One region of the Mesorhizobium sp. P2_A12 genome, then DNA from elsewhere that is predicted to be linked to it. Evidence: riboswitches for the same ligand, from Rfam matches in the RefSeq annotation. Region 1 holds a riboswitch; each other region holds the start of a gene.
What was found. Region 1 has a riboswitch for cobalamin ahead of AC1DZU_RS25155 (CbtB domain-containing protein). Riboswitches for the same ligand answer to the same signal wherever they lie in the genome.
Positions count from the first base shown of each region.

Region 2: another riboswitch for cobalamin. It lies ahead of AC1DZU_RS02735 (aromatic ring-hydroxylating oxygenase subunit alpha); the one in region 1 lies ahead of AC1DZU_RS25155 (CbtB domain-containing protein).
Region 3: another riboswitch for cobalamin. It lies ahead of metE (5-methyltetrahydropteroyltriglutamate--homocysteine S-methyltransferase); the one in region 1 lies ahead of AC1DZU_RS25155 (CbtB domain-containing protein).
Region 4: another riboswitch for cobalamin. It lies ahead of bluB (5,6-dimethylbenzimidazole synthase); the one in region 1 lies ahead of AC1DZU_RS25155 (CbtB domain-containing protein).

Region 1 covers NZ_JBFUCU010000013.1:57,927-65,440, forward strand. Annotated here, with positions in the region: gene cbiB (adenosylcobinamide-phosphate synthase CbiB) at 1-530, shown strand, start outside; gene cobO (cob(I)yrinic acid a,c-diamide adenosyltransferase) at 553-1,176, opposite strand; gene cobU (bifunctional adenosylcobinamide kinase/adenosylcobinamide-phosphate guanylyltransferase) at 1,178-1,693, opposite strand; gene AC1DZU_RS25150 (CbtA family protein) at 1,686-2,486, opposite strand; gene AC1DZU_RS25155 (CbtB domain-containing protein) at 2,502-2,681, opposite strand; cobalamin riboswitch at 2,718-2,914, opposite strand; gene AC1DZU_RS25160 (aromatic ring-hydroxylating oxygenase subunit alpha) at 3,055-4,230, shown strand; gene AC1DZU_RS25165 (MFS transporter) at 4,234-5,433, opposite strand; gene AC1DZU_RS25170 (heparan-alpha-glucosaminide N-acetyltransferase) at 5,654-6,652, shown strand; gene AC1DZU_RS25175 (methyltransferase family protein) at 6,649-7,125, shown strand; gene AC1DZU_RS25180 (MerR family transcriptional regulator) at 7,132-7,514, opposite strand, start outside.
Region 2 covers NZ_JBFUCU010000001.1:559,138-566,651, reverse strand. Annotated here, with positions in the region: gene AC1DZU_RS02760 (carbohydrate ABC transporter permease) at 1-568, shown strand, start outside; gene bglA (beta-galactosidase BglA) at 573-2,237, shown strand; gene AC1DZU_RS02750 (ABC transporter ATP-binding protein) at 2,278-3,390, shown strand; gene AC1DZU_RS02745 (DUF680 domain-containing protein) at 3,462-3,701, opposite strand; gene AC1DZU_RS02740 (DUF680 domain-containing protein) at 3,770-3,970, opposite strand; cobalamin riboswitch at 4,484-4,685, shown strand; gene AC1DZU_RS02735 (aromatic ring-hydroxylating oxygenase subunit alpha) at 4,800-6,047, shown strand; gene AC1DZU_RS02730 (FAD-binding oxidoreductase) at 6,128-7,228, shown strand; gene AC1DZU_RS02725 (ferredoxin reductase) at 7,293-7,514, opposite strand, start outside.
Region 3 covers NZ_JBFUCU010000028.1:20,429-27,942, forward strand. Annotated here, with positions in the region: gene AC1DZU_RS32270 (threonine aldolase family protein) at 1-411, opposite strand, end outside; gene AC1DZU_RS32275 (AraC family transcriptional regulator) at 459-1,334, opposite strand; gene AC1DZU_RS32280 (transposase) at 1,566-1,877, shown strand; gene AC1DZU_RS32285 (OmpW/AlkL family protein) at 2,108-2,800, shown strand; gene AC1DZU_RS32290 (cytochrome P450 family protein) at 2,897-4,129, shown strand; partial or broken gene AC1DZU_RS32295 (cytochrome P450) at 4,096-4,390, shown strand; cobalamin riboswitch at 4,666-4,865, shown strand; gene metE (5-methyltetrahydropteroyltriglutamate--homocysteine S-methyltransferase) at 4,982-7,312, shown strand.
Region 4 covers NZ_JBFUCU010000003.1:238,990-246,503, reverse strand. Annotated here, with positions in the region: gene AC1DZU_RS08745 (MFS transporter) at 1-1,206, opposite strand, end outside; gene AC1DZU_RS08740 (TetR/AcrR family transcriptional regulator) at 1,328-1,936, shown strand; gene AC1DZU_RS08735 (hypothetical protein) at 2,031-3,014, shown strand; partial or broken gene bluB (5,6-dimethylbenzimidazole synthase) at 3,131-3,748, opposite strand; cobalamin riboswitch at 3,809-3,988, opposite strand; gene AC1DZU_RS08725 (histone deacetylase family protein) at 4,110-5,036, shown strand; gene AC1DZU_RS08720 (exodeoxyribonuclease VII small subunit) at 5,040-5,291, shown strand; gene AC1DZU_RS08715 (DUF2277 domain-containing protein) at 5,404-5,670, shown strand; gene AC1DZU_RS08710 (pirin family protein) at 5,708-6,628, shown strand; gene dxs (1-deoxy-D-xylulose-5-phosphate synthase) at 6,755-7,514, shown strand, end outside.

The DNA of each region.
Region 1 (7,514 bases):
TCGAGAGCCTGGCCGAGAATTTTTCCGACGGCATCGTTGCTCCCGCCTTCTGGACCGGCGTCGGCGGGCTGGCAGGGGGCGCTGCCTACAAGGCCGCCAACACCGCCGATTCGATGATCGGCCACCGCACCCCGCGCCACGAAGCGTTCGGCTGGGCGGCGGCGCGCTTCGACGATTGGATCAACCTGCCGGCATCGCGGCTGACGGCGCTGTTGATCGTGCTGGCCGCATTCCTCGTCAGGGGTGCTGATGCGAAAAATGCCTGGCAGGCTGTGTGGCGCGACGCGAAAAAACACCGCTCGCCCAATGCCGGCTGGCCGGAAGCGGCAATGGCCGGCGCGCTCGGCCTGGCGCTTGCTGGACCGCGCAGCTATGGCGGCGTGCTGGTCGACGACGTCTTCATGGGCGAAGGCGGTCGGCGCGAAGCCGACAGCATCGACATCAGGCAGGCGCTGAAACTCTATCGTGTCGCCGATTATCTGCTGATCGCGCTGTTCGGTTTGGTCTTGGCAATCGTCATCGTCGCGTGATCGGGCCTGCTGGTTAAGGCTATCAGAACTCGATGCCTTGCTGCGCCTTCACGCCCGCCGAGAAATGGTGCTTGGTTACACCCATTTCGGTGACGAGATCGGCCGCCTCGACCATTGCCGGCTTGGCGTTGCGGCCGGTGACGACGACGTGCAGGCCCTCGCGCCGCACCTTCAGCGCCGCAACCACTTTGTCGAGATCGAGATAATCGTAGCGCAGCGCGATGTTCAGTTCGTCGAGCACCAGCAGGCTGATCGATGGATCGGCCATCAGTTCGAGCACTTTGGCCCATGCGGCTTCGGCCGCCGCGATGTCGCGCTTCAGATCCTGGGTTTCCCAGGTGAACCCCTCGCCCATGGCGTGCCAGACGACGCGGTCGCCAAAGGCGGCGAAGGCATCCTTCTCGCCGGTGTGCCATTTGCCCTTGATGAACTGGACGACGCCGACACGCTTGCCGTAGCCAAGCATCCTCAAAGCCAGACCAAAAGCAGCGGTGGTCTTGCCCTTGCCCGGCCCGGTGTTGACGATCAGCAGCCCCTTCTCGATCGTCTTGGCCGCCACCTCGGCATCCTGCACCGCCTTGCGCTTGGCCATCTTGGCGCGGTGGCGTTCTTCATCCCGGTCGGTCTTGTTGTCGATATCGGTCATTTCATTTCACCTTGAGCGGCAGCCCCGCCACCATCAGCAGCACCGTATCGGCGACAGCGGCCACCTGCTGGTTGAGCCGGCCGCCGGCATCGCGAAAACGGCGCGCCAGTGCGTTGTCCGGCACGATGCCTTGGCCGACTTCATTGGACACGACGAACCAGGGCCCGCGCGGCCGCGACAGCACGTCCGCCAGCCGACGGCATTCAAGGTCGAGGTCGTGTCCGGCCAGCATATGATTGGTCAGCCATAGTGTCAGGCAGTCGACAAGCACCGGCTGGTCGTCCGGCAAAGCCTCGAGCGTGCCGGCGAGATCGAGCGGTGCGTCGATGGTCGCCCAGCCCTGGCCGCGCCGCGAGCGGTGCAACGCGATACGCTCACGCATTTCGTCATCATAGGCTTGCGCCGTGGCGATATAGGTCCATGGCGAGGGTAGAACCGTCGCCAGGGTTTCGGCATGCGCGCTCTTGCCGGAGCGCGCACCGCCGATGATGAAGGTCAGCTTGCTGCGATCAGGCAAAGCTGTCGCGCAGGCTGGTCGCGGTGCCGGTGAAGCGGCCGCGCACCACGCCGACGACGGCGCCGAGCACCAGCCAGAACACCAGGTTGGTCACCGTAACCGCCACCACGAACTGGTGGTGCAGGCCTTCCGGGATCGGCGTCTCGAAACTGTCGGGCTGCGGTGCGCCGACAATATGCGGCGCGACGATCAGCAGGACGGCAAGGATCGCGAGCGGCAGCGACTTGCGGAACGCAATCAGGCCGAGACCCGCCGCGGTCGCCACTACGGTTGCCCACCACCAGATCTGGCGCTGCGTGAGATCGGCCGCCGGCATCGCGGGCAATTCCGGTGGCAGGCCGAGGCCAGGTGCCAGCGTGAACACGGCAAAGCCGGCCAGGCCCCAGAATACGCCCTGGCGCCAATTGCCGATGCCGCCGGCGTATTCGGAAACCGCGACCAGGATCAGCGCAAAACCGATGCCGGTGACGATATTGGCGACAACGCTGAAGGCGAAACGCTCGAAACCGTCGGCCGGCGCCCAGCCTTCGTCTTCCGCGGCCGGAGTGGCTGCTTCCGCCGGCGCCGGGGCGGAGCTCATGGCATTCCCCGCCGGAGCGGCCGTGCTCATGGCATTGGTATCGGTTGCGGCCGGAGCGGCATGGTCATGGTGGTGGCCGCCGCCGGCCTGTTCGTAGACTTCCGCCTTGAGGATCAGCGGCACGGTGGCATAGGCCTGCAGGCAGGCGAGAACGACGCCGGCCACGAGCCCTGCGATCGCCGCGATGAACACGACGTTGCGAAACAGGTTCATGATGTCAAATCCTCGTCAGTGGCAGGGAAACGCCATCGAATGGCGATAGTCGTGAGCCGCATTGTGGACCGCATCGATATGCGAGAAGCCGACAAAGCCGACGACGAAGATGCCGAGCAGCGCCACGAGTGCAAGCTGCATGAAGCACGACTGCGAGGAGACGGAGGCGCCGAGGGAGACGGAAGCGGTAGTCATGTCTTGTCCTTTCGCCCTCCACCCGAGGGCATCGAAGTCAGTTTCCTGTCGCCGGCAGGTCTCCTGGCTCGCGGATCAGCGCCCTTCCCCACCTTCCCGAAGAGAAACCTTCAGTGGCATATGGAGAGGACTACCGCACACAGTTGCGGGGGCAGCCACGGCATTGGGCAACAAGTCCGCCCGCACCGCATTCCCTCTTGGCTCCAAACGGAACCGACGACAACGCGACTATAGGGAAAATCGCCGCGACCGGCAAACCAAATTCCGCCGACAACCAGCGCGATTGCGCCATCCAGATAAATCGGGTCTCCGGCACAACAATTGACAATTCCCATGGTCGGGTGTCGGCTGACAAATCCACAGGAAGCCAGCCATGCAGCCCATTGCCAGCGAGCGCGATCCTTACAACGGCCTGACCCGGGCCGAACCGACGCTGCCATCGTCGGCCTATTGGGATGCGGACAGCTATCAGCGCGATCTCGACGTCATCTGGTACAAAAGCTGGTTGCTCGTCTGCCGCGAGGCCGACCTTGCGCAGCCGCTTTCATTCCGCACCTTCCGCGTCGGCACGCAGGAAATCGTCATGCTCCGCGACGAAACCGGCGAACTGCGCGCCTTCCACAACACGTGCCGCCATCGCGGCTCGCAGCTTTGCCAGGAAAGCGAAGGCCGGCTGAAGGCACGGCTCATCACCTGCCCCTACCATGCCTGGTCCTATTCGCTGCGCGGCGACCTCGTTCGCGTGCCGTCGAAGTCGCTGCCGGAAGGCTTCGACAAGGCAAATCATCCGCTCTATCGCGTGGCGCTCTCGATGTGGCGCGGTTTTGTCTTCGTCAATCTGCAGGAGGACGCCGCCGGCTCGGCGGAAACATCCTTCGATCCAGCGTCCGGCAGTCTCGCCAACTGGCCGCTGGAAACGCTTGTTACCGGCCATGTGCTGCGCAAGGTGATGAACTGCAACTGGAAGATCTTTTGGGAAAACTTCAACGAGTGCCTGCATTGTCCGGGCGTCCACAAGGACCTGTCGCGGCTGGTGCCGATCTATGGCCGCGGCCTGATGGGTCGCCATGACGATCCCGAATGGTCCCGCCACGCCGACAATGACGCGCCGGAGTTTTCCGGCGGCCTGCGTGCAGGCGCGCAGACATGGTCGCGCGATGGCCAGACGCATGGACCGGTCTTCACAGGCCTCACATCAGCCGAACGCGCCGCCGGCCAGACCTACGCCACCAACCTGCCGTCGATGTTCATCGTCGGGCACGTCGACTATATCAGGACCGTGCGGCTGGTGCCGCTCGGCCCCGAGCAGACCGAGCTTGTCGCCGAATGGCTGTTTGCGCCGGAGGCGCTTGATGCAACCGATATCGACAACATCGTCGCCTTCGGCAAACAGGTGCTGGAGGAGGATGCAGGGATCTGCGAGGTCAATCAGAAAGGTCTGCGCTCGAGGCGCCATGCGGCCGGCGTGCTGATGCCCGAGGAGTACGACCTGCACCGCTTCCACAACTGGATCCGCGAACGGCACGCAGCAGCTACCCCCAAGCCGTGAAGATCACAGCGATTTCGGCAGGTATCGCCAGGTCACGAAGCCGCAGACCGCCGCCAGCAGGCCGAGCGTGACGAACACCGAGCCGAGCCCGAAGAACGCCAGCACCACCGAATAGACTAGCGGCGGCGTCAGTTCGGAAAAGTCGAGATAGGTCCGGTAGACCGCCGCCATCTGCGATCTTTCATAGGATCGCACCGAGCGCATGAAGGCAGTCGAGCCCAGTGCATCGAGCGCGATGGTGAAGAAAGCGCCGCAGAGCAGCAAGGCGCCGGTGAGCAGCGGCGCGGTTTCGCCAACAGCACCCGCCGCCAGCAGCATGGCCGACATGGCGAAATAGGCAAATGTCATGGTTCGGCGGCCACCGAAGCGCTTTCCCGCCTTGCCCCAGAAGATGGCCATGAACAACAACGCATTGCCGGCCGAAACCAAAAGACCGCCGGCCAGCTTGCCCTCGCCGGTGATGACCATGAACAGCGGCCCATAGACGAAGAACGTCGTCCAGAAACAGGAGCGGCCGAAGGCGATCAGCCAGGCCAGCCGCAACCTGGGCTGGGCGACGAAGCGGCCAATGTTGGCGAGCGGATTGGCCGGCCGCGTCTTGCCAGGGCGGATCGATGGGTTGTCGCCGAGGCGGTAGGTCCAGAACAGCGCCAGCAAGGCCAGCGCGAACACCGCCACCGCACCATGCGCGGCATAGATTCCGAAGCGCGTGGAGAGGAAGATGCCCAGCGTCGGCCCGCCGGTCCAGGCCAACATCGACCACGCCATGCGCAGCGATTCGGCCTGCATGAAGTCGGTCTTGCGGATGTGGTCCATGATGTAGAGGTTGAGCGAGATCGACAGCGCGCTGGCGCCCATCACGCGGCACAGCATGCCGGCCAATTGTCCGGCAAGCGTATGGGTGACGAAGAACAGTGAGCCGATGGCCAGCAGGCAGGCACCTGCCGTGTAGACCCAGCGCCGGGCAAAGCGTCGGATCAGCATCGGCATGAACAGCGTTACCGACAGGCCGAGCATCGCCACGATGGTGTAGAGGATCGAGACGATCTGCTCGTTATGCAGGATCTCGTAGGCCTGGATCGGGATGACGCTCGACACCGTGGCGCGGGCGAAGGATTCGACCGCATAGAGCGAGGCGAAGGTGCGCGCGTCGGCCGGCCGCAAGGCCGGCAGCCAGACCGGGTGGCGCACATGGGTGGACATTGCTTCCCCAAAGCAGAATCAGCGGGTCAAATCTGCCGTGGTGATTCCTGCGCGGGTAACAGGAAACCGACGCCTATCCGGCAAAAGCGAAGTCGGCCAAAGGCTTTCCGACGCTGGCCTAAAGCGGCGCCTGATCCAGCGTCTGCCGAAGCTGCCGGCCTTCTTTTGTCCGGGGCAACCGTGATAGTCGTCTTGCGGGGCTGAATCAGAATACGAGACCATGAGCATCCACACGCCAACCGCACCCGTTCAGGATCGACCGAAGCGCATCGTCGCCATCGACATCGTGCGCGGCATCGCGCTCATCGCCATGGCGAGCTACCACTTCACCTGGGACCTGGAATTCTTCGGCTATACCGACCCGGGCCTTACCGCTTTCGGCTGGTGGAAGATCTACGCGCGCTGTATCGCCTCGACCTTCCTGTTCCTGGTCGGCGTCAGCCTGTACCTCGCCCATGGCCGGCAAATCCGCTGGAACGGCTTCTGGAGGCGCTTCGCCATGGTCGCCGGAGCGGCAATCGCCATTTCGGTCGTCACCCGCATTGCCACCCCGGACGGTTTTATCTTCTTCGGCATCCTGCACGAGATTGCGCTGGCCAGCCTGCTCGGCCTCGCCTTCCTGCGGCTGCCGGCGCTGCTGACGTTGCTTGTGGCAGCGCTGGTCATCGCAGCGCCCATCTATCTGCGCTTCGAGGCCTTCGACCATCCGTGGCTGTGGTGGATCGGCCTGTCGGCGATCAATCCGCGTTCCAACGACTACGTTCCGCTGTTTCCGTGGTTCGGCGCCGTACTTGCAGGCATCGCGGTGACGAAACTCGCCTCCGCTTCGGGCCTGCTTGCCCGGCTTGCCGAATTGGCACCCGGCCGCTGGGCCAACCCGCTGGTCTTCATCGGCCGCCACAGCCTGGCCTTCTACCTGATCCATCAGCCGCTGCTGATCGGCTCTGTGTGGCTGTTCGCGCAAGTCATGCCGGCCAAGGTCGAAACCCCGCAGGTGAACTTCCTGAAAACCTGCCAGCTGTCTTGCGAGCAGTCGCGCGACACCGAGTTCTGTTCGAGCTACTGTGTCTGCATGCTCGACACGCTCGAGGGCGAAGCCTCACTTGATCGGCTCTACAACAACGACCAGACTGCCGAATGGAAGACGCATATATCCGATCTCGCCGGTATGTGCACCGCCAAGACCGAAGACAAGATGACGGAGGGAGGGGTCAAATGACCGAGAACCAGCCGAAGGCAGGGCTCATACCGTGGCCGCCGGTGATCTACGTTGCTGCCATCGCCATCAGCATCGCACTCGGCCTGCTCTATCCCCTGCCCTGGATTGGCGACCTTTTGGGCGATATCCTGTTCGCCGCCGGCTGGGTGGCCCTGTTCGGCGTCGCGGCACTCTGGTTCACCGCGATCCGCACCATGATCAGGGCCAAGACCACGCTCAATCCCAACGCGGTGCCCGATCACCTCGTTACCACGGGCCCCTTCGGCATCACCCGCAATCCGATGTATCTGGCCAACACGCTGCTGTTGATCGGCGTCGCCTTTGTCTCGGGGATCGTTTGGTTCCTGCCGCTCGCCTTCATCGCTGCCTTTGTCACGCAAAAGGTCGCGATCGAGGGCGAGGAAAAGGTGCTTGCGGCGAAATTCGGCAAGAAATACCGGGACTACTCCAAAAGAGTGCGGCGCTGGATTTGAACAGCGCTACGTGTTGACGCCGAGTTCCACCAGCCGCTCGACACAGGATTCCTCGGCCTGGTCGAGTTCGGCCAGCGTCTCCTCGAGGTCGCGGCGCTTCTGTCGCAGGTCCTCGCGCTTTTCCTCGATGCGCTTGATCATCAGCTTGAGTTGACCGACCTCGCCGGGCGGCTCCTTGTACATCTGGATGATTTCGCGGATCTCATTGATCGAGAAGCCTAGCCGTTTTCCCCGCATGATCTGGCGAATGAGGTGGCGGTCGGACGGGCGAAACAGCCGCGTGCGGCCGCGCCGCACCGGCTGCACCAGCCCCTCGTCCTCATAGAAGCGCAGCGTCCGCGTCGACACGTCGAATTCGCGGGTCAGTTCGGTGATCGAATAATATTCCC
Region 2 (7,514 bases), on a different contig from region 1:
AGCCTGGATGCGCTTTCCCGGCCGGGCGCTGCTGATCGCGGTCATCATCGGCCTGCTGGTGGTGCCGCTGCAGATGTCGCTGATCCCTCTGTTGAAGCTCTACAACGGCGTCGGCGCTTTCTTCGGCATGCCGTCGAAAACCTATCTCGGCATCTGGCTGGCGCATACCGGCTTCGGCCTGCCCTTCGCCATCTACCTGCTGCGCAGCTATATAGCCGGCCTGCCGCGCGAAATCATGGAATCGGCGCGCATCGACGGCGCCAGCGATTTCGAGATCTTCGTCAAGATCGTGCTGCCGCTGTCGTTCCCGGTGCTGGCCTCGTTTGCCATCTTCCAATTCCTGTGGGTATGGAACGATCTGCTGGTCGCGATGGTTTTCCTGGGTACGGAGGCAGACCAGATCGTGCTGACCGCCAAACTCAACGCGCTGCTTGGCTCACGGGGCGGCGACTGGGAGATCCTGACGACGTCGGCTTTCGTGACCATCATCGTGCCGCTGATCGTGTTCTTCTCGCTGCAGCGCTATTTTGTCCGCGGGCTGCTTGCCGGCTCGGTGAAAGGAGGCTGAGACAATGCAATCCGCTTTGAAGGCCAGTTCGAAGCCTGACCTCGCCGTCGATCGCGACTGGTGGCGAGGTGCGGTGATCTACCAGATCTATCCTCGCAGCTACCAGGACTCGAACGGCGACGGCATCGGCGACCTGCAGGGCATCATCGGCCGGCTCCCCTACATCGCGGCACTCGGTGCGGATGCCATCTGGATCTCGCCGTTCTTCAAATCGCCGATGAAGGATTTCGGCTACGACGTCACCGATTACTGCGACGTCGATCCGATGTTCGGCACGCTGGCCGACTTCGACGCGCTGACCGCCGAGGCACACAGGCTGGGCTTGAAGGTGATGATCGACGAGGTGCTGTCGCACACTGCCGACAACCACCCATGGTTCAAGGAAAGCCGCTCGAGCCGCACCAACCCGAAGGCAGACTGGTATGTCTGGGCGGACGCCAGGCCGGACGGCACGCCGCCCAACAACTGGCTGTCGATCTTCGGCGGCTCGGCCTGGCAATGGGACACCAGCCGTCAGCAATATTACCTGCACAACTTCCTGGCCGAGCAGCCCGATCTCAACTTCCACAACCACGAAGTCCAGGACGCGCTGCTCGACGTCACCCGCTTCTGGCTGGAGCGCGGCGTCGACGGCTTCCGCCTCGACACCATCAATTTCTACTTCCACAGCCAGGGCCTGGAAAACAATCCGCCGCTGCCGCCCGAGCAGCGCAACGACCAGACCGCGCCCGCGGTCAATCCCTACAACTACCAGGACCATCTCTACGACAAGAGCCGTCCGGAAAACCTCGGCTTCCTCGAACGCTTCCGCGCCCTGCTCGATGAATATCCGGCTACCGCCGCAGTCGGCGAAGTCGGCGATTCGCAACGTGGGTTGGAAGTGGTGGCGGCCTATACGGCCGGCGGCAAGCGCGTCCACATGTGCTACTCGTTCGACTTCCTGGCGCCGGAAAAGATCAGCGCGGCCAAGGTCCGTTCGGTGCTGGAATCGTTCGGCAAGGTCGCCAGCGACGGCTGGTCGTGCTGGGCCTTTTCCAACCATGACGTGATGCGCCCGGCCTCGCGCTGGGCGGCAGGCGAAGCCGACCCGACCGCCTATCTCAAGGTCATCTCGGCGCTGCTGATGTCGCTGCGTGGCTCGGTCTGCATCTACCAGGGCGAGGAGCTTGGGCTCGGTGAGGCCGACCTCCGCTTCGAGGATTTGCAGGACCCCTACGGCATTCGCTTCTGGCCGGAATTCAAGGGCCGCGACGGCTGCCGCACACCGATGGTGTGGGACGGCAGTGCCAGGAATGGCGGCTTCTCCTCGGCCAAGCCATGGCTGCCGGTGCCGGCCAAGCACCTGTCGCAAGCGGTCAATGTCCAGCAGGGCGACGAGAGCTCGCTGCTCGAGCACTACCGGCGCTTTCTCACCTTCCGCCGCGCCCATCCGGCGCTGGCCAAGGGCGACATCACATTCATCGAAAGTGAGGGCGATACGGTCGCCTTCACACGCCGAGCGGGCAATGAGCAGGTCGTCTGCGTCTTCAATCTGGGAGCCAGGCCAACCAAGATTGACCTTGGCAACCGATCGCTGCACCCTTTGCCGGGACACGGATTTTCGGGGCAGGCGAGCAGTGGCTCCATACAGCTCGACGGCTACGGCGCCTGGTTCGGGCGCATCGACTGAATTTCAGATCACTTGAATTTCAATCACTGGGAGGAAACCAATGGCCGATGTCACGCTAAGACAAGTGAAGAAGTCCTACGGCAATCTGAACATTCTCCACGGCATCGACCTCGATATCAAATCGGGCGAGTTCATCGTCTTTGTCGGCCCGTCGGGCTGCGGCAAGTCGACATTGCTGAGGTCGATCGCCGGGCTGGAGGAAATCACCTCCGGCGAACTCAAGATCGCCGGCGAGGTCGTCAACGACGTGCCGCCATCGAAGCGGGGCATCGCCATGGTGTTCCAGTCCTACGCGCTCTACCCGCACATGACCGTCTACGACAACATGGCGTTCTCGATGAAGATCGGCAAGGAGAACAAGGCCGAGATCGACCGCCGCGTGAGGCAGGCGGCGGAAATCCTGCAGTTGACCAAATATCTCGACCGCCTGCCCAAGGCGATGTCAGGTGGCCAGCGCCAGCGCGTCGCCATCGGCCGCGCCATCGTGCGCAATCCGAAAGTGTTCCTGTTCGACGAGCCGCTGTCTAACTTAGACGCCGCACTGCGGGTCGCCACCCGCATCGAGATCGCCAAGCTCAAGGAATCGATGCCCAACACGACCATGATCTACGTCACCCACGACCAGGTCGAGGCGATGACGCTGGCCGATCGCATCGTGGTGCTCAAGGAAGGCCATATCGAGCAGGTCGGCACGCCGATGGACCTCTACAAGAAGCCCGGCAACCTGTTCGTTGCCCAGTTCATCGGCTCGCCGGCCATGAACATTCTGCCGGCTACCATCGACAAGACCGGAAACCCGACCGTCATCAGCCATGTCGGCGGGCGCAAGGCAAGCGTGCCGATCGCGACGCCGGCTTCGGCAAAGGGTGCTGCGGTGAGTTTCGGCGTGCGGCCGGAAGATCTGATCATCGCCAGCGGCACGGACTATCTGTTCGAGGGGACGGTCGACTATGTCGAGCAACTCGGCGAGGTCCAGCTTGTCTATGTCGACATCGGCCGCGCCGACCTGCCCCTGGTGACCAAGCTGCCTGGCAATGTCGAGGTCAAACGCGGTGCGACGCTGCGGCTGAGCGCGGACGCGAACGACCTTCACATCTTCGACGCGGACGGGCACTCCTTCTCGCTCCGTCAGCCGGAAGTAAAGGCGGCTTGAGACAGAACCAAGTCTCGACACGAAAAGAGSGGCGGGGCCCGCCGCTCTTTTTTGGAAATCAACTTCGGCTGTTAGTGATTGCCGAAGAGGTCGCGGTCGGCGCTCTGAGGGGCGGACTTCTCTACGTCACCCGACGAGTTGAGCAGCTTGCCGACGAAACCACCGCTGCTGCGGATCGAGCTCGTTTGCGAGTTGTCAACCGAACCGACAGCAGGCTGGTTTGCGCCATTCGAACCGTAGTTGTCGCTGGCGGCGAAAGCGCTGCCGGAGATCGCCAGGACGGCGGCGGCAGCAAGCATGATCTTCTTCATTTCAAGTCTCCTGAATTCTGGTTTTCGCCAGGACGGCGGGAGAGCCCGCCGCCCCTGGGAATCGGCTGTTAGTTGTTGCCGAAGAGGTTACGGTTGCTACCCTGGGCAGGCGTCTGAGCAGCCGGCTCCGACTTCTTGGTCGAAGCGGTGTACGAGCTGTCGACAGCAGCGGTGGCTGCCGGGGCATTCGAACCATAGTGGTCGCTGTTCGCGAAGGCGCTGCCGGAAATGGCCAGAAGGGCGGCGGCAGTGAGGATGATCTTTTTCATTTTTTGGTACTCCAGTATTTCTTATTTTTGCCGTCCGTCTAGCGGCGTGTCTTGGAAAGAAATCGCGTCGTTCCGGACAGCCCCGATGTGGGAGAGCCATCCAGTCATTTCCAATCACGAAGTTGTTCCGCGTGGACCAAGAATCCACCACTTGAAATTGTGCCAGGGGTTTCCACACTCAATGTTTTTCTAAGTTATATCAAATAGTTGTACAAAACAGCCACCCCGATCACCAACTGTGTCGGAGGCCCAGCGTTCACACGTCCTGCACGCACCGTCAACAGAAACGAACCGTTCGGTTCGATTTTAGAGGCTGCTAATAGTCACTTTTCGATACCGATAGCCTTCTTTGCTTCCCGACAAGGGGGCAGATTCGGCGATATTGCAGCCGGCTATGGTTGCCCAAGAGATAGGGCTTCCGCTCCGCGATCGCCCACCGGAACGTTTCGCAAGCGTGTCGCGCCGCATGGATACGATGTCGTTTTCATGCCGATGGCGCGCCCGCGATCGTGATTAGATCATGCCATCTCAGGTGCCGCTTCGTGACGACGAGGTGGAGAATTGGGAAGCCGGTCAGAATCCGGCGCTGCCCCCGCAACGGTGGTGGAGTTCAAGTCGCAACGGGAGACCACTGGGCAATCGCCTGGGAAGGTGTCGCGATGGTCCGCAAGGACAACTCCAGAGCCCGGAAACCAGCCCGAGATGTCTAGACTCGACTGATCGCGGTGGGCGGTCAAGAGGTGGATAGTGCATGTCCGGCGGATCGCCGGCCTGCGTCCAATCCTTCCTCCGTCACCACCAGTTCAGTCCTTAGAAACGAGGACAGGACATGGATGCTCGCAACGACATGCTGAGGCTCTTGAGTGGGCGCCGGCAAGGCTTTTCGCTGGAACAGCCCTTCTACACCGATCCAGACTATTTCAAGCTCGACATGGAGCTGATCTGGTATCGCGACTGGCTGTTCATCGGTCATGATTGCGAGCTGCCGAAGCCGGGCAGTTACATCACGGCGCAGATTGGCGACTATCCAGTCGTGCTTGTCCGCGACCAGAAGGGCAATATCAACGCCTTCCACAATTCCTGCCGCCATCGCGGCAGCCGCGTCTGCAATTCCGACAAGGGCACGGCGGCAAAGCTGGTCTGCCCCTATCACCAATGGACCTATGAGCTGGACGGAAGGCTGTTGTTTGCCAGGCAGATGGCCGACGGTTTCGACAAGAGCCAGTTCGGCTTGAAGCCAGTCGCCTGCGAAAGCGTCGGTGGCTACATTTTCATCTGCCTGGCCAAGGAGCCGGCGGATTTCGCACCGATGCGCGCGATGATCGAGCCCTACCTTTTGCCGCACCGGCTGCGCGAGGCCAAGGTGGCGTTCGAGTCGACCATTGTCGAGAAGGGCAACTGGAAGCTGGTCTGGGAAAACAACCGCGAGTGCTATCATTGCGCCGGCAATCATCCGGAGCTCTGCAAGACGTTTCCGGAGGCACCCACGGTGACCGGCGTGCAAGGCGCCGACAGCGACCCGGAAATGCTTGCGCACTGGGCGAAATGCGAAGCAGCCGGCCTGCCAAGCAAATTCCGCATCGACCCGGCCGGACAGTACCGCGCCACCCGCGCGCCGCTGTTGCGCGACGCCGTCAGCTACACGATGACGGGAAAGCGTGCGGTCAAGAAGAACCTGTCCGACAGCGTTTCGACCGACCGCATCGGTTCCCTGCTGCTCTATCACTATCCGACGACCTGGAACCACATCCTGGGCGACCACGCCGTCACCTTCCGGGTGTTGCCGATCAGCGCCACGGAGACGGCGGTAACGACCAAATGGCTGGTCCACAAGGATGCGGTCGAAGGCGTCGATTACGATCTCGACGAACTCACCCACGTCTGGACCGAGACGAACGACCAGGACCGGCGGATCGTCGAGGAAAACGCCTTCGGCATCCTGTCGCCCGCCTACGAGCCCGGCCCCTATTCGGAGCTGCATGAGGGTGGCGTCATCCAGTTCGTCGAGTGGTACGCGTCGTTCATCGGCCCGCGCCTTGCCGAAGGCGGCCGGCCGGCGCTGCGCAGCGTTGCCTAGTGCATGTCGCCCAAAAGTGCGCAGTGGTTTTGGGATCTCGACATGCATAGGGCAATAGTGAGGACAAAAGGATGAATGCGATGACCGATCTCGGCCTCTATCGCCATCTCGACCAGATGACGCCCTGGAACGACAGGCTCCAGGTGCTGGAAGTGATCGGCGTCAGCGACGAAGCGCCTGATGTGAAGACCTTCACCTTCCGCTCCGACAACCAGACCTGGTTCCGCTACAAGCCGGGTCAGTTCGTGACGCTGGAACTGCCGACCGCCGACGGGCCGCTGATGCGCACCTATACGCTGTCGTCTTCGCCATCGCGGCCGTTCTCGATCGCAGTGACGATCAAGGCGCAAGCGGGCAGCATCGGCACACGCTGGATGTTCGATCATCTGACGCCCGGTTCGCACGTCAAGGCCTATGGGCCGACCGGCGACTTTTCGCTGCACAGCCACCCGGCGGCCAAGTACCTGTTCATTTCAGCCGGCTCCGGCGTGACGCCGATGATGTCGATGCTACGCTGGCTCAATGACTGCGCGCCATGGACCGATGTCGGGTTCGTCAACTGCGCACGGCGCCCGGAAGAGATCATTTTCCGCAAGGAGCTCGAACTGCTCGGCAGCCACATGCCGGGTCTGTCGCTCGGTTTCATGATCGAGGAGCGGTCCAGCCGCGAGGGCTGGTTCGGCCATATGGGCCGCATCGACGCGATCCGGCTGCCCTTGCTGGCGCCCGATTTCCGCGAGCGCGAAATCTTCTGCTGCGGCCCCGATCCCTTCATGCGCGCCGTGCGCGGCATGCTAGACGCCGCCGGCTTCGACATGACGAAATACCACCAGGAGAGCTTTGCCGCGCCTGTTGTGGAGGAGATCCCGGCACCGTTCACCTTGCCGGCGGAAGACGGCGCCGCGGTTGTCGTCGAAGCCGCGACGCCGATCCGGTTTTCGCTTTCGGATGTCGAGGCCGAATGCGTCGCCGGCCAGACCGTGCTGCAGACGGCCCGCGCCTCGGGCGTGCGGATTCCCGCCGCCTGCGAGTTCGGCCTCTGCGGAACCTGCAAAGTGAAGAAGGTCGCGGGCGATGTCGAGATGAGCCACAATGGTGGCATCCTCGATCACGAAATCGACGACGGCTTTATCCTCGCCTGCTGCTCGAAGCCGCTTTCGGCGCTCGAAATCGAGGCGTGACCGGCGGGCGATGCCAGGCCTCAGAACGACGGCTACACGAAACCTCTCGAAAGGCCGTGTCAGTTCAAACCCCGTAACGCTCGGTGCGGATGATTTCCGCTGCAACGCCCGCGTCGATCAGGGCTTGGGCGGCAGCCGAAACGAAGGCGTTGGAGCCGCAGACGAAGGCGATATCGGGCGGTCCGGGCAGGTGCGCCATGGATTGCACCATCATGGCAACGTCCACCCGCCGCGAATAATCGGCTGGACGGCGTGCAGCTTCGCGCGTCAGGGTCAGCACCAGGTC
Region 3 (7,514 bases), on a different contig from region 1:
GTTGGCCGCCAAGGCGTCGATGTCGATTTTGCCAGCCTCGCCTGGAAGCTGCACCAACTTCGCACCGGCGGTGTAAAACTCCGGCGCGCCGCACTCGTCGCGGTTGATGTGTGCGTCGGCGTGCGAGAGGATGCTGCCCCATGGCGGCGTAATCGCCGCCAGCGCCAGCGCGTTCGCCGCCGACCCCGTCGAAACGAGGAACACGTCGACCGCATGCTCGAACACCTCGGCGAGCTGGCGCTCGACGGCATGCGTCAGCTCATCGTTGCCGTAGGGAAGCGCCTGACCCGACGCGCACGCCGTGATGGCTGCGATCACCTCGGGGGAGGCGCCGGCGATGTTGTCGCTGGTGAAGCCGCGCGGGCGGGTCTGCTTGTTGTCGCTCATGGTCTTGACGCTCTTTTCATCCATTGTGCGTCCAAGCTAAACGGTTCGCCGCGCGCTTTATTGAACGATATTCAAATCGAGAGGTAACGTGCCGGCGTCACCCCCAACACTGCCTTGAAGTGTCGGGTCAGGTGGCTCTGGTCCGCGAACCCGACCGCGACGGCAACCTCGGCGACCTGCCGACCTCGCCTCAGCAGCCGTCGCGCCTCGTCGATGCGGACCTGGATCAGGTAGCGAGTGGGCGGCAACCCGAAAAGCGCCTTGAAGCCATCGATCAGCGTCGCCTTGGAGCATCCGGCGAGGGCGGCGAGAGTGGCGAGCTGCAGGACTTCGTCGAAGTGGGCATGGATGAAGTCACATACGTCGCGGAACCTCGGTGGCACGAATTTTGGCTCTGCAACGCGCGACCCGCCGGCCTCTGCGAAAACGTGGGGCAGGAAACGGATCAGATACTCCTCGATCTCCAGTGCCGAGCTATGCCCATGTTCAAGCAGGCGCCATAGCGTGCCGAGGCCGTGCGCAACGACCGCATTCTCCTGGAACGGGCTCCTGAAGTCGATCGTTCCGGGTTCGTTTTGGCCGCTGTCCTCGAGGACTTGCCGGACAAGGCCTTCGGGCAGGTAGAAGATCTTCTGGCTCCAGCCAAGATCGTCACCCGCACCCCCGAAGTGCGGTTCGCCGGGCGCGAAGGTCGCGACGGTGCCGCTACCGGCGTGCCAAACCTCACCTCGGCACCAGACATCATGGACGCCTCGCTCGATCAGCCCGATCAGATACTCGTTGTGGACATGCTTGGAGAAATCCTGCCGGTGATAGTCCGCCGCCAGGTAATCGAGACCGCCAAGGACATCGGAGTGCTTCATCACCGCACGATTGCGCGGCGGCCGCCCCGGGGGTTCAGAACGACTACGCGCCTTTTCGTCGCATTTGATGGCGGTGTCGGCCACTTGATGATCAATCCAGGTCGGTCGTCACAACGATATCGTGCACACGTCGCGAATTTCAAACCGAAGCAGGATTAGTTGCCGCCCGAAGAGGGGCCTGCTGCAGGGCGGGCAGCGGATTGGCGGGATTAATCGTGTTTCAAGCTTGGGATGTGGACCCGAGCGACGCGTGGCCGTGTGGCCGATATCAAGAAGAAGACCAAGCGCTATCACCTCCGATCTGACGCATGAGGAATGGTCGCGGATAAACCGTTCCTGCCGGGCGCGGCCAAGACCGGGCGGCGCGTGGTGACGGACCTGCGCGAGGTCTTGAACGCGATCCGCTACATGGCCCGATCGGATGGCGGCTGGCGCATGCTGCCAAAGGATTTCCCGCCCATATCGGTCGAGACGCCTTACGGACATGCCCACGGACTGCGCCAACTGGCTGGAACGTTCCCCGGCCTGATGGCGAAGCAGCAGGCGCCGATCAAGGCGCTGAACGCAGAATACGCCAAAACTCGAAGCCGAGGACGAGCGTGCCAACGAACTGCCGGCCGATGTTGACGAACGGCTACCAGGGGCGGCTACGGCTGCACTCATTGTCGGATCTTCGACGAAGTCGGACATCAGACACAGCGCTATCGGAGTGACCGCATTGTTCTGCAACGATTTTCTCATTTGGCACGACACATGCGGGGGCTCTCCCGCATGAGCGCTCCGTCAATCTCGATTGATGCGAGCAGGATTCAATCAAGGCGCAGTGCGTCGCTTCTGAAGATCAAGGAGAGAAAAGTATGGCGAGAGCGCGAATTGGCGTGGCGCGGGCAATGACAGCGGCTGTCGTCCTCATCGTTGCGGGACAGGCCGGCGCGGCAGATGTTGGGCAAGCCGCGAGCGTCCCGCAGGCAGAAGCCTGCGTCGCGGAAGCGCCAAGCCCCTGGCAGATCCGCCTGCGTGCGTTGGGGGTGATCACCGAGGATTCGGGCTATGTCAATGCGGTGCCCGGCTCCGGTCTTTCCTATTCGAACACCGTGACGCCGGAACTCGATATTTCGTACTTCTTCACGGACAACATCGCCGCCGAACTCATACTCGGCACCACCTATGCCAACATCGATGGCCAAGGTGCGATCGGCGGGCTTGGCAAGGTCGGCAAGGTTTGGCTGCTGCCGCCAACGGTGACATTGCAGTATCATTTTACCGATTTCGGCGCCTTCACGCCCTATGTCGGCGCCGGCGTGAACTATACGATCTTCTATCATCAGCAAGTCGGCAGCGCCGATGATCTCAAGGTCAAGAACACATTCGGCGCCGCGCTGCAGGTTGGATTCGACTACATGGTAGATCGGCACTGGGGCGTCAACTTCGACGTGAAGAAGCTTTTCCTCAAGCCCGACTTCGACGTCACTGTCGCCGGCGCCAAGCTCACGGGCAAGGCCAAGCTCGATCCCTGGTTGATAGGCGCAGGTCTCACCTACCGCTTCTGAGGACGAACCACACAAAAGGGGCACTTTTCGAAGTCCGCGCGCGGATCATCCGTGCCGAGAAGTGGACCCGCGATGGTTCTTAAAGGAGTTGTTGGCATGCGCGTAGAAAACGATCATTGCGACGTGATCGGTGTGCCGGCCGCTCCCACGCAACTTGATCGTCTTTCTTCTGCGATTCTGCAGCAGGGGGGGATGGCGCGAGTGTCGCTGCCAGGCGGTGTGGTGGCCTGGGCGGCAGGCCGTCACCAGACGCTCAGGCAGATGCTTTCCGACCACCGTTTCAACAAGGACTGGCGACAGTGGCGGGCGCTGCAGGACGGCGAGATTCCCGAGGATCATCCGCTGATCGGGATATGCAAAGTGGACAACATGACCACGGCGCACGGCGCCGATCACCGTCGCTTGCGCGGCCTGCTGTCCAGCAGCTTCGCGCCCAGTCGTATCGCCTTGCTGGCGCCACGGATCGAACAATGCGTCGATCGACTCCTGGCCGAGATGGCGCAGCGCGGCGGCAGTGCCGATCTGATGTGCGAGTTCGCCGTTCCGCTGCCCACCAACGTGATTGCCGAACTGTTCGGTTTGCCGGACGAACAGCGTGAAGAGATCGTCGCGCTCACCTACAGCCTGGCCAACACCTCCGCCACAGCCGAAGAGGTGCGACAGACGCGGCAGCGCATCCCGGAGTTCTTCCGTCGCCTTATCGCGCTCAAGCGGGGCCAGCTCGGCGATGATCTGGCTTCGGCCCTGATCGTCGCCCGTGACAAAGGCGAGCTCGTTTCCGACACCGAGCTCATCGACATGCTGTTCATGGTGCTCTCTGCGGGCTTCGTGACCACCGCCAGCGTCATCGGCAATGGCGTGCTGGCATTGCTGACGCATCCGCAGCAACTGCACCTGGTGCGCAGCGGCCAAGTTCCTTGGTCACAGGCGATCGAGGAGATCCTGCGCTGGGGCAGCTCAGCGGCCAATCTGCCGTTCCGCTATGCCACCCAGGACGTGGAGATCGACGGATGCATGGTCCGCCGCGGCGATGCCGTCCTGATGGCGTTCCATGCGGCGAACCGGGACGAAAAGGCCTTCGGTCCCGGCGCCGACAGGTTCGATGTCACCCGGCGGCACAACCCGCATTTGTCATTCGGCGAGGGGCCGCATTCCTGCCTGGGCGCTGCGCTGGCGCGCCTGGAATTGCGCTGCGCCTTCCCCGCGCTGTTCGGGCGGCTGGAGGATCTGGCCCTGACCATCGCCGCGGAGGACGTCGTCTACATGCCGTCTTACGTCATTCGCTGCCCGCAGCGCCTGCCGGTCAGCTTCCGCCCTTCCGTCGCTTAGAGAGTGCGGCATTCACCCCGGATTCGGTGATTCTCGGTTCGCCGGGGTGGCTGGTCTCGCACGAGGGGGGCGAGCATGCCCGGTTACGCACGATCGTGGCGCCGGCCTTCAGCAATCGCAGGGTGAAGCTGCTCGCGCAGCAGGTCGAGGCGATCGCCGCTCAGTTGTTCGAGACGCTGGAGGCCCAGCCCCAGTTCCGCCGACCTGAGGCGCCACCTCTCCTTTCCGCTTCCGGACATGGTTATCAGCGTGCTGATGGGCGAGTGCGCAAGCACGCTGAGCGAAGCCGAGCGGGAACAAATACCGGGATTTCCCGGCTGACCGTGACGACCTGGCCCGACTTTACGCCCTTTGAGCCCGGCGACCTCGATCTGATCCGGCGTCGCCGATGGGGACAAGGACCTCTCCGAGCCTGCACTGATGAGAGGCGGCATCGTATGCGGCTTTGGGCGAAAGAGACCGATCAGCGCAAGGGCATTATTCGCATCATCACATAAACATCTCGTTATATGTATTGACAAGGAGCGAAGCTGCTGTGATTGTGCGCATGTCGTGGTTCTCCGCGCGGCACTGCCGTAGCGGAGCTAAGAGGGAAGCCGGTGCGATGCCGGCGCTGCCCCCGCAACTGTTAGCGGCGAGCCAAGCCCATTGGTGTCACTGAGGCGAACGGCCTCGGGAAGACGGGCAGAGGCTTTGACCCGCGAGCCAGGAGACCTGCCACGACGAACAACGTCCACGGGCGGGGTGTCTCGGTGGTCGCGGTAGCCCGGCTTCGTGCCGCCTGCTCGCGCGTTCCTTGTCCCCACGCCCCAACCATCGGGGTATGGCATGACTGTCTCTCAACAAATTCCTGTGGCAACGCTCGGCGTGCCGCGTATCGGTCGACGGCGGGAACTAAAATTCGCGCTTGAAAGCTACTGGTCCGGAAAATCTCCCGCTGCCGACCTGCTCGCGACGGCGAAGGGGCTACGCGCCGCCAGCTGGAGGGAGCAGCACGACCACGGCGTGTCGAAAATCCCGTCCAGCGATTTCTCGCTTTATGACCATGTGCTCGACACCGTCGCCATGGTCGGCGCCGTGCCGGCACGATACGCCTGGACTGACGGCGAGGTCCCACTCGATACCTATTTCGCCATGGCGCGCGGCAACCAAGGTCAGGCCGCGGATTGTGGACATGCTGGTGACAAGCATGCGGCCAACGGGCATGGCCTTGCCGCGATGGAAATGACCAAGTGGTTCGACACCAACTATCACTACATTGTGCCGGAACTTACCGACGATCAGAGCTTTGCCCTCTCGTCGGCGAAACCGGTCGATCATTTCCTCGAGGCCAGGGCGCTCGGCATCCACACGCGCCCGGTCCTGCTTGGACCGGTTACCTTTCTCAAGTTGGCGAAGTCACCTGAGGAAGGTTTCAACCCTATCGCGCTCCTGCCACGGCTGCTGCCCGTCTACGAGGAGCTCCTGCGGAGGCTGAAGCTCGCGGGAGCCGATTGGGTGCAGATCGATGAGCCGGCGCTCGTGCTGGATCTGATTCCCAACGAACGGGATGCGCTCCAATTCGCCTACTGCCGGCTGTCGAAAGCAGCACCGGAGTTGAAGATCATGGTCGCTACCTATTTCGGATCGCTGGGCGACAATCTCGAGACCGCGATTTCCCTGCCCGTGGCGGGACTGCATGTCGATCTCGTGCGCGCTCCAGAGCAGTTGGAGACCGTCGGCCGGCTCGCGCAGAAGGACCTTGTGCTCTCGCTCGGGCTGATCGACGGCCGCAACGTGTGGCGCGCGAACCTGCCTGCCATACTTGACCGCATCAAGCCGATCGTCGCCGGCTGGCCGCTGGACCGCGTGGAGATCGCCCCGTCCTGCTCGATGCTGCATGTGCCGATCGACCTGGACATGGAGACGGCCCTCGATGCGGATGTGAAGTCGTGGCTCGCCTTCGCGGCGCAAAAAGCCGACGAGCTGGTCGTGCTCGCCCGTGCGCTGGCCGAAGGCCGGGACGCGGTCGCCGCCGAACTGGAGGCGTCGGCTCAGGCTGCCGCCATTCGCGCGACATCCGCGAAGGTGCATGATCCGCTCGTCGAAGGCCGGGTCGCCAGCATCAAGGTCGCCATGACGCGCCGGAAGAGCGCATTCGACGTGCGCTCCAAGCTTCAGGCCGACACGTTTGGTTTGCCTTTCTTCCCCACCACGACGATCGGCTCCTTCCCGCAAACAGCCGAGGTTCGCAAGGCGCGGGCAGCTCATGCCAAGGGCGAGCTGAGTTACGTCGACTACGAGGCGTTCCTGAAGAAAGAGATAGAAGCCGCCGTTCGCTGGCAAGAAGAGATCGGACTCGATGTGCTGGTCCACGGCGAATTCGAGCGCAACGATATGGTGCAGTATTTCGCTGAGCAGCTCTGCGGCTTCGCCTTCACGCAACACGGCTGGGTGCAGAGCTATGGCTCGCGCTTTGTGCGCCCCCCGATCATCATTGGAGATGTGTCGCGACAAAATCCGATGACAGTACACTGGTGGCGAGATGCCCAGTCGCTGACGCCGAAGCCGGTGAAGGGCATGCTTACCGGCCCGGTGACGATCCTCAACTGGTCCTTCGTCCGAGACGACCTTCCCCGCTCAGCCGTCTGCCGCCAGGTCGCGCTCGCCATTCGCGATGAAGTGAGCGACCTTGAAGAGGCCGGCGCCAGGATGATCCAGATCGACGAAGCCGCACTGCGCGAGGGCTTGCCGCTACGCGAGGCCGACTGGCAGGCCTATCTCGACTGGGCTGTCGAATGCTTCCGGCTGGCTTCAACGGCGGTCGGCGATGCGACCCAGATCCACACCCATATGTGCTACTCCGAGTTCGGCGATATCGTGGACGCGATTGCCGCAATGGATGCCGATGTGATCTCCATTGAAACCTCGCGCTCGCAGATGGAACTGCTCGATACGCTTCGAACCTTCAAGTATCCGAACGAGATCGGTCCTGGCGTCTATGACATTCACTCGCCACGGGTCCCGGAAGTGGGGGAGATTTCCAACCTTATCATGCTTGCGCGCGAGCGATTGTCGGATGGGCAACTGTGGGTGAATCCCGACTGCGGTCTCAAGACGCGCAGATGGGAGGAGGTCCGCCCTGCCCTGATGAACATGGTGGCTGCGGCACGCGCAATTCGGGAAAAAGCGCAGACTGGGTGATGCTCGGTGACACTCGCCGGCGGTGAGCGGCAACGCCACACCGGGCATCGAGGGGGAGTCTATCCGGCGCACCCAAGGCAATCGAGCTGCCGGTGAAGCGCCTCGGCAACCTTGGCCTGGCCGAGGCCCTTGTTCCGGCGCGTCGAAGTCAGCTGTTCCACACGCCGCCGTTGGCGGGCGATCGAAGGAGGCTTAGGCCTCA
Region 4 (7,514 bases), on a different contig from region 1:
GCCTGCTTCGCATCCTTCCAGGTCGCATTCAGGCGTGGCCAGGCTGCGCCGGCCAAGCAACACGGTGACCAGTGCGATCGTGCCGGCCGCAACCGACACCCAGAACCCGTTCTGGGCGCCGAATGCATCAACCACCGAGCCGGCCGCGAACGAGCCCAGCGCCATGCCGATGCCGATCCCTGTAGTCACCCAGGTGATGCCCTCGGTCAGCATCGCCTCCGGCACATGCCGTTCGATCAGGCCGAACGCCGTGATGAAGGTCGGCGAGATCGCCACGCCGCTGACGAAGACGGTCAACGCCAGCAGCGGCACCGTGTCGGCGGTGAGCGGCAGCAAGGTGCTGAGCGCGATGATGGCGATCGCGATGGCAAGCTGGCGTTGCAATGGTGCTTTCAGGTTGAGCGCGCCGACGATGATGCCGAGCACGAACGATCCCAGCGCGTAGACACCGATGACGAGGCTTGCGGCGCCTGGCTGGCCAAGTTCCTTCGTGATCGCCACGGTGCTCACTTCCGTCGTCGCAAAGGTCGCGCCGATGAAGATCAGGGCAAAGGTGATGATCTGCACCGGCCGCAGGCGGATTGCCGAGCCGCGCGACCCATGCTCCACCGGCCGCACTTGCGGCTCGGTCGAACGCTGCAAGATGAACGCCATCGAGCCGAAGGCGAGAAACAGCGTGCTCGCCAGCATTCCCGCTTCCGGGAAGAGGGCGGCACTCAGCCCGACCGACAGCGATGCGCCGGCAATGTAGACCAGCTCGTCCGCGGCCGACTCGAAGGCGAACGCGGTGTTCATCTCGGTCCGCCCGCGGAAAATCTCGGTCCAGCGCGCGCGCACCATTGCCGGGATGCTCGGCATCGCCGCGGCCAGCAGCGCCGACACGAACAGCGTCCATACCGGCCAGTCCTGGTTGGCCGCCGCAATCAGGACGGCGAAAGCGAGCACTGAGATGATCGTAGTGGGCACGACGATCCGCGTCTGGCCAAGGCGATCGACAAGCCTTGATATTTGGGGCGCCACGAAAGCGTTGGCCAGCGCGAATGTCGCGGAGACCGCGCCGGCCAGCCAGTATTCGCCACGCGTCTGCGACAGCATTGCCACGATGCCGATTGGCGCCATCGCGATCGGCAGCCGCGCCATGAAGCCAGCGGCTGCAAAGCCCTTGGCGCCGGGGGCGCGAAAGATCTCCGAATAGGGATTTTGCATGGTCCGGTTCCTCGACAAAGGAAGATTCGACAATTACATACGATGCGTATGACTGTTAGATAGATCATACGCCGCGTATGTCAATTGGCATACGAAGCGTATGTTAGTAGGTCCAGAAGCCATGCACAAACCTCGCAAGGAGATGATCGCCGAGACTCGCGCCAAGCTGATCGCGGCCGCCCGCCACGCCTTCGGCACGATCGGCTATGCCCAGGCCTCGATGGATGATTTCACCGCATCGGCCGGTCTGACGCGCGGCGCACTCTATCATCACTTCGGCGACAAGAAGGGCTTGCTGCAGGCGGTCATCGCCGAAATCGACGGCGAGATGGCGACGCGCGTGAACGAAGTGGCGTCGAGAGCACCGACTCGCTGGCAGCATTTCGTCGACGAATGCACGACCTATATCGAAATGGCGTTGGAGCCGGAAATCCAGCGCATCATGTTCCGGGATGGCCCGGCCGTGCTGGGGGATCCGGCACAATGGCCGAATGCCAATGCGTGTGTCGGTTCAATGACCGATCATCTGACCAGGCTGCAGGAGGAGGGCGTGGTCGTTCCCAGCGTCGACCCCGAGACCGCCGCACGGCTGATCAACGGCGCCAGCAGCCAGGCAGCGCAGCGGATCGCCAATTCGAACGACCCCGAAGCGACGTCGAAGAAGGTGGTGGCGGCCTTCAGGCAGTTGCTCGAAGGCTTGCTCAAGAAGCAGGGTTCGCAGCCGGTCTGAAATCCCCATTGGCGGCCTGGGGCCACTGCCCACGATTGACATGAGCCGGTTTGAGCGCATCCTCTCGCCCCATCTCTGAGCGGAGATTCGGGGCATGTGGGATTTTGATATCGGGAGGTCGGTGTCCATCATGATGCGGACCTGGCCGTTCATTGTCTTTCGCATGATCGTCTATTTCGGCATCACGCTGGCGTATATCGTGGCGACCGGCACGGGCGCCTCCGTTGGCTACGGCGTTGGCCATATCTCCACCGATCCCGACGGGCCGCTGTCCTTTGCCCTGTGGGGCGGGGTGGTCGGCTTCGGCGTCGTCTCGATCGCTGTCTACTGGATCCGCGAATACATCCTCTATGTCGTCAAGGCCGGCCATATAGCCGTCATGGTCCATCTGATCGACGGCCGCGACATTCCCGACGGCCAGGACCAGATCGCCTATGCCAAGGATATCGTGACCCAACGTTTTGCCGAGGCCAACATCCTTTTCGTCGTCGACCAGCTGGTCAAGGGCGCCATCCGCGCCATTACCGGGTTGCTCGGCGGCATCGCCGCCTTCCTGCCGATCCCGGGCCTGAGCGGCCTGGTCAGCTTCATCAACACGGTGATCCGCCTGTCGCTGACCTATGTCGACGAGATCATCCTGGGCTACAACATCCGTATCAATTCAGCCTCGCCGTTCGAGACGGCGCGGCAAGGCGTCGTGCTCTATGCCCAGAACGGCAAGATCATGGTCAAGAACGCCGTCTGGCTGGCGGTCATCATGTGGGGCGTCTCGTTCGTTATCTTCCTGCTGATGCTGGCCCCGGCCGGCGCCATTCTTTTCCTCATGCCCGGGCAGCTTGCCGGCTGGGCCTTCGTGCTCGCCATCGTCTTCGCCTGGGCCTTCAAGGCGGCGTTCATCGAGCCCTTCGCCATCGCCTGCCTGATGCAGGTCTATTTCAGGACCATCGAGGGCCAGGTGCCCGATCCCGCCTGGGACGCCCGGCTGGCCGAGGCGTCTTCGAAGTTCAGGGAACTCAAGGACAAGGCGCTGGCCTCTTTCGGCGGTTCGCGCTGGGGCACGGCCGGCGCGACACGCTGATCGGCAGTGGTTGCCGGTGCGGCATCGACCCCGCTGAGGCGCGTCAGGGTCGATTTGAGCAGCGCTTCACCTTGCCCGCAAAAGGTCTCGCTCATGATCAGTTCCGGCAGCGGCAACCGGCGGCCCCAGCCATGCGCTTCGAGGTCCGGCTTTGGCGCGAACTCGGAAACACGGCCGACGCAGAGATAGGCGACCGGCGTCACATGCTCGGGAATCGACAGAAGCTGTTTCAGCGCTTGGGCCTCGATGATGCTGACCCAGCCGACACCGACGCCTTCGGCGCGCGCCGCCAGCCAGAAATTCTGCACCGCGCAAACCGTGCTGTAGAGGTCCATCTCCGGATTGTGCCAGCGCCCCAGCGGCGAACCCTTCGAGCGCTGCCGGTCGCAGGTGATGCAGATGTTGAGCGCGCTTTCGCAGATGCCTTCGAGCTTGAGCTTGCGGTAGAGCGCCTGTCGCTCTTCCGCGATGGCCGGCAGTTCCTGCTCTCGCGCCGCCAGGAACAGGTCACGCACTTTTTCCCGTCGCTCCGCATCGCGAATGACGATGAAATTCCAAGGCTGCATGAAGCCGACCGAGGGGGCGTGGTGAGCGGCAAGCAGCAGCCGCGCCAGCACCTCATCGTCGAGCGCGGTTGGCAGGAAATGGCTGCGCACGTCGCGCCTTGTAAACATGGCGCGATAGACAGCGTCGCGCGCACTCTGGTCAAATCCGTCGCCAACAGAGGCGGTCATGTGTTCCGGCATCGCGTGTCCCCTTGCGATTGCAGTAGATGCCGTCCGCCTGACCATGCGGATGACGATGCCTGCCAGGCCGGTCTTCTGGCTCGGGATCAACCCGCGTCCGGTGCCTTCCCGTCATCGACAGTGGCATTTACCGGCGCGGTCCCCCTTACAGCGTTGGGCACGCCACGGAGTTCAACCGTGTTCCCGATTCTCCCGCTTGCGGCGGGCACCAGGCAGTGGCAGTGACCTTACGCCGAAGCGCTGACGACGCCAATGCCTGCAGCGACACCAATGGACGCATGTGTGATTTTCCCCAGCCATCAGGCTACGACGCATGGCCATCGCGACGTCGGGGCACTAGATAGGGAGGATGGCCACTCGTCTCTACACCCATCCGATCTTCCTTGAGCACATCACGCCGCCCGGTCACCCCGAGCGGCCGGACCGCTTGCGCGCCATCGAGCGGGTGCTCGACGATGAGGCGTTTGTCGGGCTCGACCGCATCACGGCGCCCGAAGGCGACGAGGCCACCATTCTCTACGCGCACCCCGCCGATTTCGTCGCCCGCGTCCGCGCCGCCATTCCCGACGAGGGCATCGCCCGCATCGACGCCGACACGTCAGTCAGTCCGAAGAGCTGGCAAGCGGCGATCACCGCGATCGGCGCCGCCAACGCCGCCGTCGACGATGTCTTTGCCGGCCGCGCTGACAACGTCTTCGTCGCCGCCCGGCCGCCTGGCCACCACGCCGAAAAAACCACGGCCATGGGCTTCTGCCTCTTCAACACGGCGGCGATTGCGGCGCGCTACGCGCAGAAGAAACATGGCGTCGAGCGCGTTGCCGTCGTCGATTGGGACGTGCATCACGGCAACGGCACGCAGGATATTTTCTGGGACGATCCGTCGGTGCTTTATTGCTCGACGCACCAGATGCCGCTTTATCCCGGCACCGGGGCGAAGAGCGAAACCGGCGCCGGCAACATCGTCAACGCGCCGCTGGCGCCGCAGACCGGCAGCGAGGTTTTCCGCGATGCCTTGCTGTCGCGTGTCCTGCCGGCGCTCGACAATTTCGCGCCCGACCTGATTATCATTTCGGCCGGTTTCGACGCGCACCATCGCGATCCGCTGGCAGAGATCAACCTGACCGAGGATGATTTCGACTGGGCGACCGGCCAACTGATGCAGCGCGCCACGCGCCACAGCGGCAACCGGCTCGTCAGCCTGCTCGAGGGTGGCTACGATCTGCAGGGGCTGGCATTTTCGGTCGCCGCCCATGTCGGGCGACTGATGAAAGGATGAATGATGGCTGGAGAGACCAACGAAGACGTCAAGGCGATGAGCTTCGAACAGGCACTCGACGCATTGGAAAAGATCGTCGATGATCTGGAACGTGGCGACGTGCCGCTCGACCAGTCGATCAGGATCTATGAGCGCGGCGAGGCGCTAAAGGCGCATTGCGACCGGCTGCTGAAGGCCGCCGAGGACAAGGTCGAGAAGATCAGACTGTCGCGCGACGGCAAGCCGGTTGGAACGGAGCCGCTCGACGCCGACTGAGTCATGCTCCCGAACGATGGTCTTGCCTCACTGGCTTTTGGACATGATCATGGTCGAGGATAGCAGCCGTCCCGATTGAAACGGCTTCAGGACAAGAGGAGGTTCGCAAACGATGTGCAGAAACATCAAGACCCTGTTCAATTTTGATCCGCCGGCAACCAATGACGAGGTGCGCGACGCCGCACTTCAGTTTGTTCGCAAATTGAGCGGAACGACGCGACCTTCGAAGCAGAACCAGCACGCCTTCGATCATGCGGTCGAAGCCATCGCGGCATCGGCGCGTGAGCTTCTCGATTCCCTCGAAACCCATCAGCATCCTCGCAATCGCGAAGAGGTGGCCGCCAAGGCACGGGCAAAATCGGCGATCCGTTTTGCCTGATCCAACAACCAGCGACGGCCGCTGACAAGGAGAGTCCATGAGCTTCTTCCCCGGGAAAGACCCTGAAGTCGGCGACGCCTTTGCCAGCGACCAGATCGAACTGATGGTCATCCCGAACGCCAAGGACATTGGTGGTTTCCAGGTACGCCGCGCTCTGCCGACCGCCAAAAGACGGCTCGTCGGGCCTTTCATCTTCTTCGACCGCATGGGCCCGGCGATCCTGCGCGCGGGCCAGGCGCTCGATGTCCGTCCGCATCCGCATATCGGGCTGTCGACGGTGACCTATCTGTTCGACGGCAAGATCAGGCATCGCGATTCACTCGGCACCGAAATGGTCATCCAGCCCGGCGACGTGAATTTGATGACCGCCGGCCGCGGCATCGTCCATTCCGAGCGCACGCCGGAGGAATTGCGAGGCGCGCCGATGTCGGTCTCCGGCCTGCAGACATGGCTGGCACTGCCGGACGGCAAGGAGGAAGTGGCACCGGTTTTCGAGAACACCGCTGCTTTGCGACTCCCCGAGATCGATGCCGAAGGCGTCAGCGGACGGGTCGTCATCGGCGACTTCCAGGGACTGCGATCCCCGGTGAGGGCTAATTCCGAGACGCTTTATGCCGACCTCGGGCTGGCGCCGGGCGCCAGCCTGAAAATCCCGGCCGATGCCGAGGAACGCGCCATCTACACGCTCGAAGGCGAGGTCTCGATTTCAGGCGATGTTTTTCCAGCCGAGCGGCTGCTGGTGTTTCGGCCCGGCGACGAGATCGTCGTATCGTCGGAAGGTGGCGCCCATTTCATGCTGTTCGGCGGCGCCTCGCTCGGCTCGAAGCGTTACATCTGGTGGAATTTCGTCTCGTCCTCCAAGGAGCGCATCGAGCAGGCCAAGGAAGAATGGAAGACCGGCCGCTTCGATATCGTTCCCGGCGATGAGGAAGAATTCATCCCGCTGCCGGAAAGCTGATGCATGTCGCCCAAAAGTGGCCGGGTTTTGGGACCTAAAGCCTGATCCGCGTCACTGACACGCATTTACTTTCGCCGGCGGCCGGCCTATCCCGCCCATGAACAGAAAGCCTGAGCAGGCCTACCCGTGAACTCAACGCCGCATACGCCGCTTCTCGACAAGGTCCGCATCCCGGCCGACCTGCGCACGCTTGCCGAGAGCGAATTGCCGCAACTGGCATCCGAGCTTCGTGCCGAACTGATCGACGCGGTGTCCCACACTGGCGGCCATCTTGGCGCCGGCCTTGGCGTGGTCGAGCTGACGGTGGCGCTGCACTATGTCTTCAACACTCCGGATGACCGGCTGATCTGGGACGTCGGCCATCAGGCTTATCCGCACAAAATCCTCACCGGCCGCCGCGACCGTATCCGCACCTTGCGCCAGGAAGGGGGCCTGTCCGGCTTCACCCGCCGTGCCGAGAGCGAGTACGACCCCTTTGGCGCCGCCCACTCCTCGACATCGATATCGGCCGGCCTTGGCATGGCCGCCGCTCGCGATCTCTCCGGCGGCCGCAACAACGTCATCGCCGTTATCGGTGACGGCGCCATGTCGGCCGGCATGGCCTACGAGGCGATGAACAATGCCGGCGCGCTCGATGCCCGGCTCATCGTCATCCTCAACGACAACGACATGTCGATTGCGCCGCCGACCGGTGCGATGAGCGCCTATCTGGCGCGTCTGGCCTCGGGCAAAACCTATGTCGGCCTACGCGACTTCGGCAAGAAGCTGACCTCTTATCTCGGCAAGCGCGCCGACCGTGCGATCACCCGGGCGGTCGAGCATGCACGCGGCTACGTCACCGGCGGCACGCTGTTCGAGGAACTGGGCTTCTATCACATCGGCCCGA